DNA from 2 places in the Lysinibacillus sp. JNUCC 51 genome. Region 2 is predicted to be linked to the other one. Evidence: a T-box and tRNA genes for the amino acid it is inferred to sense, from the RefSeq annotation. Region 2 holds a T-box; the other holds one or more tRNA genes.
The links. A T-box is a leader RNA that pairs with one kind of tRNA and senses whether it is charged. The one in region 2 lies ahead of JNUCC51_RS18560 (valine--tRNA ligase), so its partner is inferred to be a tRNA-Val.
Positions count from the first base shown of each region.

Region 1: it has a tRNA-Val gene. The T-box ahead of JNUCC51_RS18560 (valine--tRNA ligase) is inferred to sense a tRNA for this amino acid. The anticodon was not compared.

Region 1 covers NZ_CP065545.1:2,306,145-2,311,623, reverse strand. Annotated here, with positions in the region: rRNA gene JNUCC51_RS11100 (16S ribosomal RNA) at 1-476, shown strand, start outside; rRNA gene JNUCC51_RS11095 (23S ribosomal RNA) at 658-3,585, shown strand; rRNA gene rrf (5S ribosomal RNA) at 3,703-3,818, shown strand; tRNA gene JNUCC51_RS11085 (tRNA-Val) at 3,829-3,904, shown strand; tRNA gene JNUCC51_RS11080 (tRNA-Thr) at 3,908-3,983, shown strand; tRNA gene JNUCC51_RS11075 (tRNA-Lys) at 3,991-4,066, shown strand; tRNA gene JNUCC51_RS11070 (tRNA-Leu) at 4,088-4,172, shown strand; tRNA gene JNUCC51_RS11065 (tRNA-Gly) at 4,221-4,295, shown strand; tRNA gene JNUCC51_RS11060 (tRNA-Leu) at 4,301-4,389, shown strand; tRNA gene JNUCC51_RS11055 (tRNA-Arg) at 4,409-4,485, shown strand; tRNA gene JNUCC51_RS11050 (tRNA-Pro) at 4,496-4,572, shown strand; tRNA gene JNUCC51_RS11045 (tRNA-Ala) at 4,596-4,671, shown strand; rRNA gene JNUCC51_RS11040 (16S ribosomal RNA) at 4,817-5,479, shown strand, end outside.
Region 2 covers NZ_CP065545.1:3,849,777-3,855,255, forward strand. Annotated here, with positions in the region: gene JNUCC51_RS18545 (SRPBCC family protein) at 1-358, shown strand, start outside; gene JNUCC51_RS18550 (valyl-tRNA synthetase) at 722-1,540, shown strand; gene JNUCC51_RS18555 (YszA family small membrane protein) at 1,517-1,711, opposite strand; T-box leader at 1,810-2,087, shown strand; gene JNUCC51_RS18560 (valine--tRNA ligase) at 2,214-4,859, shown strand; gene JNUCC51_RS18565 (bifunctional folylpolyglutamate synthase/dihydrofolate synthase) at 5,156-5,479, shown strand, end outside.

The DNA.
Region 1 (5,479 bases), 1.5 Mb from region 2:
CAGCTCGTGTCGTGAGATGTTGGGTTAAGTCCCGCAACGAGCGCAACCCTTGATCTTAGTTGCCATCATTTAGTTGGGCACTCTAAGGTGACTGCCGGTGACAAACCGGAGGAAGGTGGGGATGACGTCAAATCATCATGCCCCTTATGACCTGGGCTACACACGTGCTACAATGGACGATACAAACGGTTGCCAACTCGCGAGAGGGAGCTAATCCGATAAAGTCGTTCTCAGTTCGGATTGTAGGCTGCAACTCGCCTACATGAAGCCGGAATCGCTAGTAATCGCGGATCAGCATGCCGCGGTGAATACGTTCCCGGGCCTTGTACACACCGCCCGTCACACCACGAGAGTTTGTAACACCCGAAGTCGGTGGGGTAACCTTTTGGAGCCAGCCGCCGAAGGTGGGATAGATGATTGGGGTGAAGTCGTAACAAGGTAGCCGTATCGGAAGGTGCGGCTGGATCACCTCCTTTCTAAGGATATTTTCGGAATACAAACCTAGGGTTTGTAAGATTACGTTTTGCGTTCAGTTTTGAAGGTTCATTCTTACGAATGAAATACTTCAAAACTTGTTCTTTGAAAACTGGATAAAACGACATTGAAATTGTAACAAACACATTTATTTTTTAAGTTTTTTTATAGGCTTAATAACTTGGTTAAGTTATTAAGGGCGCACGGCGAATGCCTTGGCACTAGGAGCCGATGAAGGACGGCACTAACACCGATATGCTTCGGGGAGCTGTAAGTGAGCTTTGATCCGGAGATTTCCGAATGGGGGAACCCACTACGTTTAATCGCGTAGTATCTTGACGTGAATACATAGCGTCTTGAAGGCAGACCCAGGGAACTGAAACATCTAAGTACCTGGAGGAAGAGAAAGAAAAATCGATTCCCTGAGTAGCGGCGAGCGAAACGGGAAGAGCCCAAACCAAGAGGCTTGCCTCTTGGGGTTGTAGGACACTCTATACGGAGTTACAAAAGAGCGAGTTAGATGAAGCGACTTGGAAAGGTCCGCCAGAGCAGGTAAAAGCCCTGTAGTCGAAAGTTCGTTCTCTCCTGAGTGGATCCTGAGTACGGCGGAACACGTGAAATTCCGTCGGAATCCGGGAGGACCATCTCCCAAGGCTAAATACTACCTAGTGACCGATAGTGAACCAGTACCGTGAGGGAAAGGTGAAAAGCACCCCGGGAGGGGAGTGAAAGAGATCCTGAAACCGTGTGCCTACAAGTAGTTAGAGCCCGTTAATGGGTGATAGCGTGCCTTTTGTAGAATGAACCGGCGAGTTACGATTACGTGCAAGGTTAAGCTTTAGAAGGCGGAGCCGCAGCGAAAGCGAGTCTGAATAGGGCGAAATAGTACGTGGTCGTAGACCCGAAACCAGGTGATCTACCCATGTCCAGGGTGAAGGTGAGGTAACACTTACTGGAGGCCCGAACCCACGCACGTTGAAAAGTGCGGGGATGAGGTGTGGGTAGCGGAGAAATTCCAATCGAACTTGGAGATAGCTGGTTCTCTCCGAAATAGCTTTAGGGCTAGCCTCGTGATGAGAATACTGGAGGTAGAGCACTGTTTGGACTAGGGGGCCATCCCGGTTTACCGAATTCAGACAAACTCCGAATGCCAGATATTTATACACGGGAGTCAGACTGCGAGTGATAAGATCCGTAGTCAAAAGGGAAACAGCCCAGACCACCAGCTAAGGTCCCAAAGTAATCGTTAAGTGGAAAAGGATGTGGCGTTGCACAGACAACCAGGATGTTGGCTTAGAAGCAGCCATCATTTAAAGAGTGCGTAATAGCTCACTGGTCGAGTGACGCTGCGCCGAAAATGTATCGGGGCTAAACGATTCACCGAAGCTGTGGATTGACATCTACGATGTCAGTGGTAGGAGAGCGTTCTAAGTGCGTTGAAGTCAGATCGGAAGGACTGGTGGAGCGCTTAGAAGTGAGAATGCCGGTATGAGTAGCGAAAGACGGGTGAGAATCCCGTCCACCGTATGACTAAGGTTTCCTGAGGAAGGCTCGTCCGCTCAGGGTTAGTCGGGACCTAAGCCGAGGCCGATAGGCGTAGGCGATGGACAACAGGTTGATATTCCTGTACCACCTCCTCACCGTTTGAGAAATGGGGGGACGCAGTAGGATAGGGTAAGCGCGCTGTTGGATATGCGCGTCCAAGCAGTAAGGCGTGTGTGTAGGCAAATCCGCACACTGTAACGTTGAGCTGTGATGGCGAGTCCGTATGGACGAAGTTCCTGATTTCACACTGCCAAGAAAAGCCTCTATCGAGGTGAGAGGTGCCCGTACCGCAAACCGACACAGGTAGTCGAGGAGAGAATCCTAAGGTGTGCGAGAGAACTCTCGTTAAGGAACTCGGCAAAATGACCCCGTAACTTCGGGAGAAGGGGTGCTCTTGAGCGTGCAAGCGCATGAGAGCCGCAGTGAATAGGCCCAGGCGACTGTTTAGCAAAAACACAGGTCTCTGCAAAACCGTAAGGTGACGTATAGGGGCTGACGCCTGCCCGGTGCTGGAAGGTTAAGAGGAGTGGTTAGCGCAAGCGAAGCTGCGAATTGAAGCCCCAGTAAACGGCGGCCGTAACTATAACGGTCCTAAGGTAGCGAAATTCCTTGTCGGGTAAGTTCCGACCCGCACGAAAGGCGTAACGATCTGGGCACTGTCTCAACGAGAGACTCGGTGAAATTATAGTACCTGTGAAGATGCAGGTTACCCGCGACAGGACGGAAAGACCCCGTGGAGCTTTACTGTAGCCTGATATTGAATTTTGGTACAACTTGTACAGGATAGGTAGGAGCCAGAGATCTCGGAGCGCCAGCTTCGAAGGAGGCGTCGGTGGGATACTACCCTGGTTGTATTGAAATTCTAACCCATGCCCCTTAGCGGGGCAGGAGACAGTGTCAGGCGGACAGTTTGACTGGGGCGGTCGCCTCCTAAAAGGTAACGGAGGCGCCCAAAGGTTCCCTCAGAATGGTTGGAAATCATTCGTAGAGTGTAAAGGCACAAGGGAGCTTGACTGCGAGACCTACAAGTCGAGCAGGGTCGAAAGACGGGCTTAGTGATCCGGTGGTTCCGCATGGAAGGGCCATCGCTCAACGGATAAAAGCTACCCCGGGGATAACAGGCTTATCTCCCCCAAGAGTCCACATCGACGGGGAGGTTTGGCACCTCGATGTCGGCTCATCGCATCCTGGGGCTGTAGTCGGTCCCAAGGGTTGGGCTGTTCGCCCATTAAAGCGGTACGCGAGCTGGGTTCAGAACGTCGTGAGACAGTTCGGTCCCTATCCGTCGTGGGCGTAGGAAATTTGAGAGGAGCTGTCCTTAGTACGAGAGGACCGGGATGGACACACCGCTGGTGTACCAGTTGTCTTGCCAAAGGCATCGCTGGGTAGCTATGTGTGGACGGGATAAGTGCTGAAAGCATCTAAGCATGAAGCCCCCCTCAAGATGAGATTTCCCATTACGCAAGTAAGTAAGATCCCTCAAAGACGATGAGGTAGATAGGTTCGAGGTGGAAGTGTGGTGACACATGGAGCTGACGAATACTAATCGATCGAGGACTTAACCAAAACGTTTGAAACATTCAATGCACCGTTTATCCAGTTTTGAAAGAACAAGAAAGTTTTTTTAAAAAAAGCTTGCAATTATAACAAAATGTGTTATAATAAATCTTGTCTTTAAAATAGTCTAGTGATGATGGCAAAGAGGTCACACCCGTTCCCATACCGAACACGGAAGTTAAGCTCTTTAGCGCCGATGGTAGTTGGGGGCTTCCCCCTGTGAGAGTAGGACGTCGCTAGGCATATTACCCAGGAGGATTAGCTCAGCTGGGAGAGCACCTGCCTTACAAGCAGGGGGTCGGCGGTTCGAGCCCGTCATCCTCCACCATTTGCCGGTTTAGCTCAGCAGGTAGAGCAACTGACTTGTAATCAGTAGGTCGTGGGTTCGATTCCTATAGCCGGCACCATAGTTTTGAGCCATTAGCTCAGTTGGTAGAGCATCTGACTTTTAATCAGAGGGTCGAAGGTTCGAGTCCTTCATGGCTCACCATTTAAATTGCCAACAAAATATGCGGGTGTGGCGGAATTGGCAGACGCACTAGACTTAGGATCTAGCGCCGCAAGGCGTGGGGGTTCGACTCCCTTCACCCGCACCATATTTTTTAAATTTCATAATTGCCAGGATAAATAAATCTTATGCACATGCGGAAGTAGTTCAGTGGTAGAACACCACCTTGCCAAGGTGGGGGTCGCGAGTTCGAACCTCGTCTTCCGCTCCAAATGTGCCGGGGTGGCGGAACTGGCAGACGCACAGGACTTAAAATCCTGCGGTAGGTGACTACCGTGCCGGTTCGATTCCGGCCCTCGGCACCATTTTTTATTTTAATAATTAGCGCCCGTAGCTCAATTGGATAGAGCGTCTGACTACGGATCAGAAGGTTATGGGTTCGACTCCTGTCGGGCGCGCCAATATAACAAACGGGAAGTAGCTCAGCTTGGTAGAGCACTTGGTTTGGGACCAAGGGGTCGCAGGTTCGAATCCTGTCTTCCCGACCATTTCCTAAAAATATAATTTATATGGGGCCTTAGCTCAGCTGGGAGAGCGCCTGCCTTGCACGCAGGAGGTCAGCGGTTCGATCCCGCTAGGCTCCACCAATTAAAACAAATGAACCTTGAAAACTGAACAAGCAAAACGTAATCAATAAAGTTTTTAGTAGCTAACCTTGAGTTAGTAAAAGAAACAAAATTTTGGACATCAAACATGATGCCAGCAAAACAATTTGAGCTAATCAAATTTCTTTTTATGGAGAGTTTGATCCTGGCTCAGGACGAACGCTGGCGGCGTGCCTAATACATGCAAGTCGAGCGAACAGAGAAGGAGCTTGCTCCTTCGACGTTAGCGGCGGACGGGTGAGTAACACGTGGGCAACCTACCTTGTAGTTTGGGATAACTCCGGGAAACCGGGGCTAATACCGAATAATCTATTTTGCTTCATGGCGAAATACTGAAAGACGGTTTCGGCTGTCGCTATAAGATGGGCCCGCGGCGCATTAGCTAGTTGGTGAGGTAACGGCTCACCAAGGCGACGATGCGTAGCCGACCTGAGAGGGTGATCGGCCACACTGGGACTGAGACACGGCCCAGACTCCTACGGGAGGCAGCAGTAGGGAATCTTCCACAATGGGCGAAAGCCTGATGGAGCAACGCCGCGTGAGTGAAGAAGGTTTTCGGATCGTAAAACTCTGTTGTAAGGGAAGAACAAGTACAGTAGTAACTGGCTGTACCTTGACGGTACCTTATTAGAAAGCCACGGCTAACTACGTGCCAGCAGCCGCGGTAATACGTAGGTGGCAAGCGTTGTCCGGAATTATTGGGCGTAAAGCGCGCGCAGGCGGTCCTTTAAGTCTGATGTGAAAGCCCACGGCTCAACCGTGGAGGGTCATTGGAAACTGGGGGACTTGA
Region 2 (5,479 bases):
TGTCCCAGGTTATAATGCACATGAAATGATTGATGAAAAACATTCAAATTGGACGTTTAAAGGCAATGTTGGTGTTCTGAAAAAAACAGTACAAGTAGAAATCACTATTTTAGAATGGGTAGCGCCAACAAAAGTAACATTCGAATTAAAAGGACTTTCTGATAATTTTTCAGGAAACGGTTATTTCCTAGCAGAAAGCATTGATGCAGAAAATACAAAAATGACAGGCTTCTTGGAAGTAGTAGCAGGAGGATTAGCTGGTCCTGTTTTAAATCCAATCTTTAAACCGATCATACCAAAAGCAACACAAATGTTAACAGACCGTGTAGCAAATAAAATTAAATTGGTGAATGTATAATAACGCCTCCAGCGGATGTCACGGAATCGGCTTTGTGCAAAAAAGCCGACTCCAGACGCAATTATGCCGTGGCATAATTGATACAAACAGTAATAAGGCATGCTAGATGTTTTCTAGTATGTCTTTTTTAGGCTCATCATCAGTAATTATCTGTACCGGTCTGGCTCTATTCTTGAGCCTTCCATAAGTCGCCTTCCAAAGTGCAACTCAAAATCCAAACGTATTGTTTTTCTGAGTGAAAGCAAAGCGACAGCTACATTATTACGCCAAGACGAAATTGATTATTCATCTTATAGCATACTCACCTTTGGAGATTCATATGATGCAAGGGGAGGGATTATTATCGAACAGAAAACTTGGAATATGAGTGAAACTTTTTGTTTTCCTGGTTATGGCTGCCCTACAGAAATAGCAGCTGTACAAATCAAGCCACGGTGGCAGACGATGCAGTTAGAAGATTCTTTACGATTAAATGGTATTTATCATATCACAGCACATGTTCGCTTTGATTTTCAAGACATGCAAGCTTTCATGGATGATGAAGAATTAGTACGAATTAATGCGTTAGATATTCAAGGGGATACTGGTTATTTTGAGTATGCAGTTCCTTTAAATGTGGATTTACCAAAGGATGCAGCTATTGAAGATTTAATGGTAAAGGATATTCGACCTATATTGACTAATCAGATGTGTCAGCTAGAATGGACAGTTACAAGTATTTTTAATGAGCCAGAGCCAGCATTCGAAAAAGCGCATATTTTAGAAAAGCAGCCAGTCACTGTCAATGCTTCAGCTCAGATAGAGAAAGCGGCTTTTAAAGATACGTCACAGGTAAAACAACCTGCAGTAACTGCAGCTTCGGCACAATATGAAAAGTCTACAGAAGTAATGGATTCAATACGAGAAGAAAAATCCGCAGTTGTAACAACATCAATACAAGAGGAAAAATCAAAGAATGTAACATTTGCAGCACAAAAGGAAAAGTCTGAAGCAATAGTAGCTTCAGACAAAAAAGAAAAGCTTGCACAAGCTGAGCAAAAAACAATGTTGAGGGAATCCTCGAGTCATATTGTAGTCCGTGAATCCAGCTCTTGGGGGGAAGCTCCATCTATGATCTGGGATTTAACGGAAGACTATACACCGCTAAAGGTTCGTGTTTCAAATGACTTCTTTCAAAAGTAAATAGCATAGAAGTAGCAGGAGCAATAAAATAATGAAATCTCCAGATGTTGGAATGATGATGACACGTACAAACTGAAAAACACAAATTGGTACAATTATCGTTTTGCAATAAAAACGAAATTGTCGTAGCCATGGTGGTAAATGCCAAGGATTATACTTGCGTCGACGCATTTGAATTTTCACTTCCTTTTCTAGTAGTGCTTCCTAAAAAATGACTAAATCACTTGAAAAATTCCACGATTTTGCGGTACAATGTGAAAAAGTCGAATATAGATGCTATGACAGGGAAGAGTAAATTATAAGTACATTTTAAGAGAGGAAACGGTAGCTGAGAAGTTTCTATATGTACCTAATTGAATGTAGCCCTCGAGCAGCTTTAGTGAACTAACAGTAGTTAAAGCCGGTTAAACACCGTTACCGAATTGAGAGCCAGTAGTAAAAGGCTTAAGCAAGATGTACATTTTTTCTGATGAAATGTGTGACAGCTTAACTCGCCTCTGCTGGAATTAAAGGTGGTACCGCGAACTTAAACTCCTTCGTCCTTTTAGACGTTTGGAGTTTTTTTTATTTTCATTAATCTTCTGCTACATGTGCCTCTACCTGAGACATAAAAACAGAATGATTGGTACTATCTCACACCGGTAAAATTATTAAGTCAACAGGAGGAGTCAAAATGACAGAAAACATTTCAATGCCTACAAAATATGATCCGCAGTCCATTGAAGCGGGTCGTTATGAATGGTGGTTACAAGGGAAATTTTTTGAGGCGCAGCCTACAAGTGAAAAGGAGCCTTATTCTATCGTTATTCCACCACCGAATGTAACAGGTAAATTGCATCTTGGTCATGCATGGGATACAACATTACAAGATATTTTAATTCGTATGAAGCGCATGCAAGGTTATGATGCACTTTGGTTACCAGGAATGGACCATGCAGGTATTGCAACACAGGCAAAAGTAGAGGCCAAACTACGAGAAGATAATATTACACGTTATGATTTAGGTCGTGAAAAATTCCTCGAAAAAACATGGGAATGGAAAGAAGAGTATGCTGGGCATATTCGCGATCAATGGGCGAAACTTGGTCTTGCATTGGATTATTCTCGTGAGCGTTTCACACTTGATGAAGGTCTTTCCGATGCAGTTAAAACTGTTTTCGTTCAATTATATGAAAAAGGCTTAATCTATCGTGGCGAACGCATTATTAACTGGGACCCTGCTGCAAAAACAGCATTATCAGATATTGAAGTTATCTATAAAGATGTTCAAGGTGCATTCTATCATATGAAATACCCATTGGCTGATGGCTCAGGATATGTAGAAGTAGCAACTACACGTCCTGAAACAATGCTAGGTGACTCTGGGGTAGCCGTGCACCCGAAAGATGAGCGTTATCAAGACTTAATTGGTAAAACAGTTATTTTACCAATCGTAGGTCGTGAAATTCCAATCGTAGCAGATGACTACGTAGATATGGAATTTGGTACTGGGGTTGTTAAAATGACACCAGCACACGATCCTAATGACTTTGAGGTTGGTAACCGCCATAATCTAGAACGCATTCTTGTAATGCATGAAGATGGTACAATGAACGAGCTTGCTGGCAAGTATAACGGTATGGATCGCTTTGAATGCCGTAAGCAAATCGTAGCAGATTTACAGGAAGCGGGCGTGCTTATCCGTATTGAAGAGCATACACATTCAGTAGGTCACTCTGAACGTTCGGGTGCTGTTGTAGAGCCATATCTTTCAGCACAATGGTTCGTAAAAATGCAACCACTTGCTGATGCTTCACTTGCTCTTCAAAAAGATGAAGAAGGCCAAGTAAACTTCGTACCATCTCGTTTTGAAAACACATATTCTCGCTGGATGGAAAACATTCGTGACTGGTGTATCTCACGTCAGTTATGGTGGGGTCATCAAATCCCAGCTTGGTATCACAATGAAACAGGTGAAATTTACGTAGGAAAAGAAGCACCAGCAGATGTAGAAAACTGGACACAAGATGAAGACGTATTAGATACATGGTTCTCATCAGCACTATGGCCATTTTCTACAATGGGTTGGCCAGATGAGACAAATGAAGAATATAAACGTTACTATCCAACAAGCACACTTGTAACTGGTTATGATATTATTTTCTTCTGGGTTTCTCGAATGATTTTCCAAGGTCTTGAATTTACAGGTCAGCGCCCATTCAAAGATGTGTTAATTCACGGTTTAGTACGTGATGGTGAAGGACGTAAGATGAGTAAATCACTTGGCAATGGTGTAGACCCTATGGACGTTATTGATCAATATGGTGCCGATTCATTACGTTACTTCTTAGCTACTGGATCATCACCTGGTCAAGATTTACGCTATACAACTGAAAAAGTAGAAGCAGTTTGGAACTTTTCTAATAAAATTTGGAATGCCTCTCGTTTTGCTTTAATGAACATGGAAGGTATGACATATGATGAAATCGACTTAACTGGTGAAAAATCAGTTGCCGATAAATGGATCCTTACTCGCTTAAATGAAACAATTGAACGTGTAACATCTCTTGCTGAGCGCTACGAATTTGGTGAAGTTGGCCGCGAGCTTTATAACTTCATTTGGGATGATTTCTGTTCTTGGTATATTGAAATGGCGAAATTACCGTTATACGGTGATGACGAAGCAGCTAAGAAAACAACTCGTTCTATTTTAGCTTATGTTTTAGATCAAACTATGCGTCTATTACATCCATTCATGCCATTCATTACGGAAGAAATCTGGCAGCACTTACCTCATGAAGGTGAATCAATCACAGTGGCAGCATGGCCAACTGTACGTGCGGATCTTCATTTTGCAGAGGAAGCAGACAATATGAAGCTCCTAATGGATATTATACGTTCAGTACGTAATATTCGTGCGGAAGTTAATACACCAATGAGCAAAAAAGTGCCGTTATATATTTCAGCTAAGGATGCTACAACGGTTACAGTACTTGAAGCCAATAAAGCGTACTTAGAAAAATTCTGTAATCCAGAATCACTAACAATTGGAGAAGGCTTAGAGGCTCCTGGTCAGTCAATGACAGCAGTAGTAACTGGAGCTGAGCTATTCTTACCGCTTGTTGGACTTATTAATCTAGAAGAAGAAATTGTTCGTCTTGAAAAAGAATTAGAAAAATGGGCAAAAGAAGTGAAGCTTGTAACTGGTAAATTATCGAATGAGAAATTCGTGTCTAAAGCGCCGGAAGCATTAGTTAATGCGGAGCGTGAAAAATTAGCCGATTACGAAAGTAAACATGCGGTTGTATTAAAACGTTTAGAAGAACTAAAAAATATGTAAGATTACAGACAGCGGATGGCGATATAGTCATCCGCTGTTTTTTAATGATTGTATATGCAACAAAAAATATGTGTTACATTTGGTGAAATACGGTAATCAGATAAGCGCTATCAGGTGCACAACAACTCCATTAGTATGAAATTAATATTCAATACACGGATTCTCACTTTATATGTGTTTCTCTGTGTGTTTTTTTAGCTTTCATTCAAAGTACAAGAGTTTTTTTCGAAATGTATGTGTATTGGGCGCTACTTGTACTAAAATAGAGATATTGTAGTTAAGAGGGAGTGTTTCTTTTGTTTAAAACGATGAAAGAATGTACAGAATTTATTTTTACGTTAAAGGCAGTTGATCATAAACGTGCACCACTCGTATTGATGCGAGAGGTACTGGCACTTCTTAATAACCCGCAGGATAGGCTGCGCGCTATCCATTTAGCAGGCTCAAATGGAAAAGGATCAACAGTTAATGCGCTAAGAGAAATGTTACAACATGCTGGCTATAAAGTAGGCGCCTTTACTTCGCCTCACTTAGAGCGTGTTAATGAACGTATGACTATTAATGGAAATCAGATTTCTGATGCACAATTTTTATACTATATGAACAAAGTTGCTGAGATT